Zobellia alginiliquefaciens: one gene and its partner. The protein of the gene in region 2 interacts with the protein of the main gene of each other region in a pairwise test. Links are inferred from orthologs where the notes say so. Each region holds a gene or a part of one and is shown on either strand. Other genes may lie near its edges.

Evidence for each region.
Region 1: the proteins of ruvC (region 2) and ruvA interact in binary tests that used the Escherichia coli proteins (3 or more experiments, as listed by UniProt). The link is inferred for Zobellia alginiliquefaciens from one-to-one orthologs.

What each region holds. Positions count from the first base shown.
Region 1 is NZ_CP119758.1:1,177,021-1,181,260, forward strand. Bases 1,361-4,240 are described here. They hold ruvA (Holliday junction branch migration protein RuvA), read right to left. Parts: upstream 3,152-4,240; coding sequence 2,570-3,151; downstream 1,361-2,569. Other genes in these bases: sov (T9SS outer membrane translocon Sov/SprA), read right to left, coding at 1,361-2,564; P0077_RS05000 (NADP-dependent malic enzyme), read right to left, coding at 3,209-4,240. Outside these bases: more of sov, read right to left, coding at 1-1,360. UniProt on the Escherichia coli protein: The RuvA-RuvB-RuvC complex processes Holliday junction (HJ) DNA during genetic recombination and DNA repair.
Region 2 is NZ_CP119758.1:1,281,777-1,287,370, forward strand. The notes cover bases 1,509-4,382. They hold ruvC (crossover junction endodeoxyribonuclease RuvC), read right to left. Parts: upstream 3,286-4,382; coding sequence 2,731-3,285; downstream 1,509-2,730. Other genes in these bases: hemW (radical SAM family heme chaperone HemW), read right to left, coding at 1,509-2,472; P0077_RS05440 (hypothetical protein), read right to left, coding at 3,296-3,766; P0077_RS05445 (tetratricopeptide repeat protein), read right to left, coding at 3,895-4,382. In the rest of the region: P0077_RS05415 (DUF4230 domain-containing protein), read right to left, coding at 1-125; P0077_RS05420 (DUF4260 domain-containing protein), read right to left, coding at 128-478; P0077_RS05425 (cyclase family protein), read right to left, coding at 475-1,242; more of hemW, read right to left, coding at 1,339-1,508; more of P0077_RS05445, read right to left, coding at 4,383-5,034; P0077_RS05450 (M56 family metallopeptidase), read right to left, coding at 5,038-5,594.

The DNA.
Region 1 (4,240 bases), 100 kb from region 2 along the record:
GAGTTTGGTTTTAACCAAGCCACTTCACCACGTACCGAAATATTAGAAGGTACATCTGTATCAATATTGGGTAGCTTATTGACCAAACGGGTCAAAAACGGGACTTCTGTTGAGAAATTTCCATTGATTCCGAATACGGTGTTATTGACAGGCTCTACGCCAAAGTTGGACTTTTGGGTTAATGGCCTTTCATTTAGGTTTAACAAAGTGGCGCCTAAAACAAAATTCTTATTAAACTGATGTTCAACATTTACACCCGTAAAACGACGGGTTTGTTGGCCGAAAACTGCATTATTTTCTACCGAAATATTAATAGGTGTATTAGAAGCTTCTAAACTTGGATCAAGAATTTGAACCGTTCCCGCCTGATAGTTTACCGTATAATCAATTCCTTCCTGTAACTGCCTTCCTCCAGCGGTAACACGTACTGAACCTCGTGGTACATTAAACGCTCCAATAGGAATACCGTTACTACCTTCTGATTTGTATCTACCTTTTAACAGGAACTTATCTTTTTCAGGGTTTTGTAAGGCTGCAGATTTGGTAAGCTCATACATATCCCTAAATACATATTTCGCTTGGTTAGCGTTATACCCAGTTTCCGTATTATAATCTCCACCTCCCAAACGTTCAAAAAGATATTCCCCAAAAGGTTCCACCTTAGTGAATATAATCTGTCCGTTTTGCGTATCTACGGTAAGTCCGGGTACAAAATCAAAAAATCCATCTCCACCAGGTTGCACATCGTTATAGGCATTTAACCTATCAAAATTAAATACATCAAGTAATATGCGTTCTTCCAAAGGTTTACCTCCATCCGTTTGGTTCGGGAAATCTTCAACCGGAGTAATATAGTTTCTTGGTGTTGGATTGGAATACAGAATATTCATTTTAAAATCCTCTTCACTCAACCTAAAGGCACCTGTGGCGTAAATGTTCTTCATCATCAAATCCCAAATAGGATCTGACACATTTGTAATATTACTTTTAAGAAGTTTTAAGACCAGTGTGTTATTATCAATAATAGGGTTATCAATAGAGCCAGAAACTGTAGTTGCATCTAATCCTCCATTGGCAAATTCACCTACCTGATATACTTTTCCATTATAGGTATATTGAAATGCAACAGCCAGAACTTCGTCATTGCTTAAACGTTGATTTAACGAAATATAACCCAATTGAGAGTTAAACTGAAAATCCCTACTTAACTCTAATTTTCTAGCATTTTCTAAATACGCATAATCAAACCCTTGGTTAGGCTGGTAACCAGCAACGTTAAAACCCTGTTCTATAGTTGCTACATCTCTAATACTCTGTGTAAGCGCACCTCCCTTACCTATTTCAGCAGGATCATAATCATTGGCGTTGTTACGAGGCAATTCATTAGGCTGTCCACTATTTGTATTAAAAAAAGTTCCTGGTGCATTTTGCCCAATTCTGGTTTTGTTCTCTCCGGCCATAAGAGGATCGTATTCACCCAAATCCTGAATACCTACTATGTTACGAACGTTAAGCGTTTGTTGACTACGGTTTGTAACCCAGACCTCTAACCTAGTAATTTGAACTTGACTCCTTATATAAGGATAGTTCACCAATGCCTCATCATAATTATCCCTAAAGTACTGCGCTAAAAAGAAGTGCTTATCCTCATCATACTGTAATGCTGAAACCGAAAACTCATTTACCGTACCACCACCTTGCGCTACAACCGTGTTATTTTGTGAACGTTGCTCAGAAAAGACCGCTGTAACGGTAGTTTTACCGAATTGAAGCTGTGTTTTAACGCCAAAAAGACTTTGTGCCCCAGTTATTAAAGAACTGTTGAGCGGCATATTTACGTTACCCACTTCTATAGACTGGATAATATCATCCTCTGTAGGTGTATAATCCAGTTTTACAATATTCTGAAAATCAAAAGTTGCTTCAGTATCATAGTTAGCGGTTACTTGCAAACGTTCACCTATTTTACCCAACATACTTAAACTAATACGCTGATCAAAATCAAAAGAAAGATTAGTACGGTTTCTTGGAGACAAGGAAGGGTTGTCATTCTTTTGCCAAATAACACCTAAATCCATAGCCACGGAACCTTGAGGAATCACTTCTATGGTATTACCTCCAAAAATAGATTGAAAAAAACTGTTGTTTACATAGAAATTAGGAAGTAAATTTTTTCGGGCCTCTTCGCTACCTTCTTTTTTACCAGCATAAGCATCTGATTTTTCTTTAAAGTAGTCTTTTATTCCTTCTTGGCGAACCAGCTCGTAATATTGTTCCGGTGTTAAAATAACAGGGTACCCAATATCAAAATCACCTACCTTTTCAGAATAGATGTACATATTAAGATTTGGGTCGTATTCGTATTTAGAAACGATACTTTCCGGGTTTTCCATTTTGAGCTTACCCAAAGAAAAACCGGTTTTTACGGAATCCACTTCTTGCTCTTCCCTATCTTCATTTTCTGTTTCTTGAGCATACGATATACCGGAGGAAACGAGCAAAAATAAAAATAGGAGTGTAAGCTTAAATGGTGATTTAAGTAATAGTTTGGCCCCTGTTTTCAAACTTGTTATAAATTTTTAAGCGCAAGTTTAATAATGTTCTCTACGCTGAGCGAGGGGTCTTGGATAAGTACTTTGTCTACTACCTTTTCGGCGGATCTTCTTACAAAGCCAAGAACCTCTAAAGCAGATAACGCTTCTTCTTTATTTGTATTGTTCGCAGGAGCGGAAACTTCACCTATATCGTAAACTTTTAAAATCTTATCCCTAAGGTCTAGAATTACACGTTGGGCCGTTTTAGCTCCTATACCTTTAATAGATTGAATTGTGGGCACATCTCCATTAGCAATCGCATCTCTGATCTGGGCAGGTTCCAATGAAGAAAGCATGGTTCTTGCCGTACTTGAACCAATACCCGAAACAGATAACAAAAGACGAAAAATCTCACGTTCTGACCGTTCTGCAAAACCAAACAAAGTGTGTGAATCTTCTTTTACCTGAAGATGGGTGAACAAACTAATATTCTCTGAATCACCAACCTTAGAAAAGGTGTTTAAAGAAATATTGACAAAATAACCAACTCCTGAACATTCAATTACAACGTAAGTTGGGTTTTTCTCTACAAGTTTTCCTTTAAGATGAGTGATCATGTTCGAGGTGGTTTTTTTGGGGTTACATTGTCCGGCCGATCCGACCGGACTAAACTATTATTTGACCTCTGTCTTGGCCTTTCTTCTTTTTTCTCTTTCTTGGGCGTCAATAACGGCAACTGCGGTCATATTCACCATTTCATCAACACTGGCACCTAGTTGAAGAATATGAACGGATCTTCTAAGTCCAACCATTATGGGACCAATACTATCCGCTTGATTCAATTCTTTCAAAAGCTTATAAGTGATGTTCGCAGACTCTAAATTCGGAAAAATCAAGGTATTCACTTTTTTACCCGCCAATTTAGAAAACGGAAACTGACTCTGAAGCAATTCTTTATTCAGCGCAAAATCTGTTTGAATCTCCCCATCTACAATAAGACCAGGGTTACTCTCGTGCAAAATATGAACTGCTTCTCTTACCTTTTTTGCATGAGGATGGCTAGATGAACCAAAATTGGCATAAGACAATAAGGCCATTACCGGCTCATAACCAAAAGTAGATGCTACATTAGCTGCATTTTGAGCAATTTCTGCAATCTCCTCTGCATTTGGGTCGATATTAATAGAAGTATCCGCCAAAAATAATGGACCTCTATCCGTTATCATGATATTTACAGTCGAGACTTTCTTTACATTTGAAGCTCTACCGATAACTTCAAGAATAGGCTTCACTACCGTTGGATATGCTCTTGAGTATCCTGAGATCATTCCATCGGCATCACCTTCCAATACCATCATAGCGCCAAAATAGTTACGCTCCCGCATTCTTATCTTCGCACTATAAAGTGTGGTTCCACTGCGCTTTCGACTTTCCCAAAACTTGGTTGCATAGCGAATATGCTTCTCATCAAACTCTTTTGATGTGGGATCTACAATTTCAATTTCAGCATCAAAGTCCAATTCTTTTTTTAACTCTAGGATAATTTCCTTTCGCCCTAAAAGAATAGGTTCCGCAATACCTTCTTCATGAACAATTTGCGCAGCTTTCAGCACATCAAGATGATCAGCCTCAGCAAAAACAATTCGTTTTTTACTCATTTTGGCACGGTTGTGCAACAAGCGCACTACCTTATTATCATTACCCGA
Region 2 (5,594 bases):
ACCAATACAGTAGATTGGTGCTTTGTGATTTCTTTACTTTTCTTCTGTCTAATAAAAGAATACACCCAATACATGAGAATAGCCCCTAGAACCAGACCTAAAAAAGTATCGAAAATATTATCCATTGTTATTTTCCTATTTCCCCTAAGTGGGTAAATTTAAATCCTTTATCATATTTGAGGCCATAACCAAAAATACGATCCATGGCAGCATGCGAAAATAAGATAATCCCAGCCAACTGCACAATCGGTTCCGAAAGATACGCCCCAATTACATAGATGACAAGAGCAATGCCCTTATGATGAAAAATATTATAGGTGATAGCTCCTTCTTTATTTCCCAAAAGATAGCCCAACATGCCAATATCCGGAGCTAATATTAAAACCACAAACCACCACCAAGCGTAAGACAAAAGACTAAAAAGGTATACTCCAAAAAGGAACATAACCAATTCTTCCATCTTTAACACCTTACTCATTTCTGATTAGCCTTATTCTGAATTACACTATAAAGTACGGGACGACTGGGGCTGGCATCATTTTCAAAAGACGCCACCTGCAAATTGAGTATATATGTGCCATCTTTTATTGAATTGGCCACATAAATAAACTCGGTAATAGTGGCATTTTTTCGCAGCTTTCCGTTAAAATTCCAAAAAGCCTTGTGCGCTACCAAAGCACCGTTATCTTCTTCTTTATCTACCGAAGGAAGGTCCACCAATACATGTTCTACTCCTTTTTCCTTTAAAAATTCCGCAGCCTCCTGAGTAAGATAAGGAGGATTCGTATGCGAGTATTGCCGAGATTTCTTCTGCTTCATATTGGGCAGTGTACGAATGACTACCGCCTCTCGCTTTTTGTTACCTAACGCGTACTTGAGCTGTTTTTTAGAAACCACAAAATCGTTATCTACCATTTCAGGCGCAATGGTAACCACTTCTGATAAAAAGAAATACTGATTTAGGTTTTTATTTACGGAATGAAATTCTTCGGTAATATGCCCAACACATTCGGTATGGGTACCGTGGGCATGGGGGTTGAACCAAATATCATTAAAATTGATGGAAGCCCCTTCCGATACTTTCCCCACAAAACCTTTTTCTTCATGCGGCTCTATTTTTGGCGGATCAACATACCAGGCATTTACATTTTCAGCACCGCCTTTAATGGCAATGGATATATCCAATGGCTTTGTAAGATCTATAGGGTAATTCTTTGTTCTATGTTTTATAGTGGCAATCATAAATATAAATTGTTTTTCAGCCGTGAAGTGGGGAAATTTTGAAACTACAACGACCTTAATGGTGCAACTTTTCTACACCTATTTTTACTTCTGTTTCTACGCCAAATTTACCATAAAAAGGTCGGATGCGAGTCCGTCGGCTAAAAAACGTCCTTTTTTGGTGGTCAATAGGGTCTCGCCTTCAATGCGGAGCAACTCGTCTTTTACATGATTTTCAGCCTGCATTAGAGCATATTCCCTGTATTTCTTACCGAAATCCGATTCTATTCTCGAAAGCGACACGCCCCAAATGGTCCGTAGACCGGTCATCACATACTCATTATAAGAATCGGTAACGGAAAGAATTTCGGTTTCCATAGGAAGTTCTCCACTTTCGATCGCCTTTAGATATTTAGGGTTATTGTTGATGTTCCAACCTCTGCGAATGCCATCATACGAATGTGCGGAAGGCCCAATGCCAATGTATTTTTTCTGTAGCCAATAGGCCGTATTATTCCGCGAAAAAAAGCCCGGTTTTCCAAAATTGGATATCTCGTAACTTTCAAAACCTGCAGCCTCCAAAGTTTCGGACAAAATATGAAAATGTGCTTGCGCCACCTCATCATCTACATTTTTTACGATACCTTTTTTAATAAAACTAGCGAGGGCCGTGTGCGGCTCTACGGTAAGCGCATAACTAGAAATATGAGGAATCCCAAAGGACAATGCCTTCTCAATGTTTTCCCTCCACCGTTCATTGGTCATATCTGGCACACCGTAAATTAAATCGATAGAAATATTATTAAAATACGCTGCGGCCTCCTGAATACAGATCTCTGCCTCTTGGGCATTGTGGGCGCGGTTCATCAATTTTAAATCCTCCTCAAAAAAAGATTGAATACCTATGCTCAACCGATTGATGGGACTCTCAGAAAGCGTTTTTATTTTTTCCTTGGATACATCATCCGGATTGGCTTCCAAGGTAATTTCAGGATTATCCGTAATCTTATAATGGTCATATACAGAATCAATAATCGACTGAATTTCTATGGTTTCCAGCACACTAGGCGTGCCACCTCCAAAGTAAATGGTCTCTACCACCTCATCCTTGAATTCCGCTTTTCGCATCACTAATTCTTTCCGCAAAGCCGCAACCATCGCTTCTTTCTTCCCCATGGATGTCGAGAAATGAAAGTCGCAATAATGACAAGCTTGTTTACAAAAAGGAATGTGAATGTAGATGCCGCTCATTATTTAGAGTAGTTAGTAGTTAGTAGCTAGTAGTTAGTAGTTAGTAGTTAGTAGTTAGTAGTTAGTAGTTAGTAGTTAGTAGTTAGTAGTTAGTAGAAGTTAAAAAACGCCCATAATAAAAATGCTTTACCTGAGATTTTTCTCATTTATTATCCTTTATCTCCACTTCTAACTTCTCCATGTTTATAGATTTTGTCGTTGAAATCTCAATACCCCGTACTCATTACTCAGTACTAACTACTAACCACTAATCCCTCCTTACTTCTTCACCCTTTTAGCGTTCTGTTTTACAAAAGCATCCCAACCTGTATAGCTCTTACCGACCTCTATCCTGCCTTCGTTATAAAAATGACAAACCGCGGCTGCTAGTCCGTCTGTGCTATCTAAATTTTTCGGCAAAGTTTTTAGGCCAAGAACACTTTGCAACATCTTTGCTACCTGCTCTTTACTGGCATTACCATTACCGGTTATGGCCATCTTTATTTTCTTTGGCAAGTATTCCGTAATGGGGATTTCTCGTGAGAGTCCGGCAGCCATGGCTACACCTTGTGCACGCCCCAGTTTTAGCATGGACTGTACGTTCTTCCCAAAAAAAGGTGCTTCAATGGCAATTTCGTCTGGGTGATAGGTATCGATAAGCTCTATGGTACGCTCAAAAATGAGTTTTAATTTTGTGTAGTGGTCATCGTATTTTTTGAGCATCAATTCGTTCATCTGTATGAACTCCATTTTCTTGCCTACCACTTTTATTAGACCGAAGCCCATTATGGTAGTTCCGGGGTCAATACCGAGTATGATTTTTTCTGTAGCCAAATGTTGTATTTTATTGGAGTACTATGGGAATTCTAAATTTTGCCCTTACTGGAATACCTCGTTTTAAAGCGGGCTCAATCTTAGGCAAACCGTTTAGGCTATTTTTAATGTGCTTGTCAAAATTGGGAAGCTGAGTTTCCGTTACACTTCCCTTATCGATATTTAAAAGAGAAATAGCTCCAGATGCCTCCATTATAAAGTCGACAAAAATAGTATCTTTTATTGCGCCCTGAACCACAAAATCCGATTCTTCCAATGTTTTTGAAAAGTGCTTCATAAGGGAAGTCATAAAGCATTGTTTTTGCTCTTGTTTGGAAGCCGTTTCGTCACAATCGGTAAAAAGTGGATACTGGTCCACATCTTCCCAATCGATACTCAATATCTCTTTATTGACCAATTCTTGAGTTTTCTTTTCCCTTGAAGCCGACGAATTGCATGCGGTCAGCAAGAACAGAAAACATAAGATTGTGAGGTTTCGCATTGCCCTAAATTCTAGGCGGAAATTACGATTTTTTGTGGAGGTTTGTGCAATGAATCGCTATTCACGAAAGGAAAATACCCCAAAAAAGCAGTTTTCAATAAGAAAATGTAATCTAAAAACGGGAGTGGTTATTTTACATCATAATGGATTTTCTCCTTTAATTCTGAAATCCGTTTGTTTACCATCTTTGACATGTAGTTGTTTTTATTACCAAACCGCTCATCAAATTTTTCATAATACGTTAATTTAATTTTAGGGTCTTTATAATACTGATCAGCTACTGTACAGACATTATGATAGACCAGAGCGTCATTCGGATTTTCTTGATGTGCCAGTTTATAGTATTTCAAAGCCTTTTTTATATCGCCTTTGTTTCTTGCGATTCCCGCCAAGGATACATACTCATTCAGCAAAAATGGTTTTTGGACTGCAATAGACTCTTGAATATAGTATTGCGCACTATCTATCTGTTTATCTTTCCAAAATACATGCCCTAAATTAAAATAAGCCTCCGAATTTTCATCATTCAATTCCAAAACCTTTTTATAGTTGATTTTTGCCTTTTCAAACTCCCAATCCTTGAAATAGCAATAGGCCAGTTTCTCATAGATATACTCTTTGTGCTCACCCAATTCTAAAAGCCTTTCAAAATAAGGAGATGCCTTAACATACTCATCATTATTATAATAGGTCAGTGCTTTTAAGTTTATCAGAGCCACATCATTTTCATAAAATCGGAGCCCACGGTCAATGAATGTTAAAGCGGAATCTTTTTCTCGTTGCCCTACATAATACTTACCCAATTGAAACAAACTTCTTAAATGGGTACTATCTGTTGCTGTGGCATTTTTATAAGATACTATACTTTTCTCAACATTCTTTTGTTCACGAAAGGTCTCTCCTAAATAATAATGATACTCAGGGTTGTCATTTGCAACTTTGGTCAACTCTAAAAAAAGACTTTCTGCATTATTAAAATCGTTGGTCTTCAGAAAGAGTTTCCCCAATTCAAATTTTGCTATTTGTAACGTCGTTTTTTTAGAAAGCACATTTTGGTATTGCGCTATGGCTTTTTCAAAATTACCAATAGCGTTATAGGCCCTTGCAATCTGAAGACCAGAAGATTTAGAACCCTCTTCCGCATAGTAGTTTATAGCCTTAATATAATTACCTGTGGCGTATAGACTATCGGCTATCTTAGAATTTGATATTTGACCTTCTGCCGTAACACAGAATACAAGTAAAAAAACAGAAACTAAGGTTTTCAAATCTTATTGGAGTTTAAAGCTAATGGGCATAGAAAACAAAACATCAACATTTTCGTTCTTGTGCTTCCCTGGCGCCATTTGTGGTAATAATTCAAAAATACGCAGGGCCTCGCCTTCTAATAATGGATTTGGCCCTCTAGTTTTTATATTCTTCACAAGACCTTCTTCACTAATTGTTAGCAAAACAGAAACTTTACCTTGCACTCCTTTTTTCTGTGCTTCTTTGGGATAAGAGAAATGACTACCTACATGCTCCATCATTTTAGTCTTAAAGCATTCTCGTTTATTATCCTCATTTTCGCAACCCGGAAAAACCGGAACCAAATCAACCTTTGCAAATGGTATTTCTTTAACAACTATATCTAACCCCTTTTTACTATCACTTAATCCTAATTTCGGAAAAGTATTAATTCCGACAATAGGTTCTACTTCTCTTATTAAAAATCTACGTGAGTTATCGCTAAGAATTAGATTTCTATATTTACTATTACCTGCAAATACCTTTTCCATGCTCCTGTTTAAATATCTAATTTCTTCACCTGACAAATCGCTAACATTAT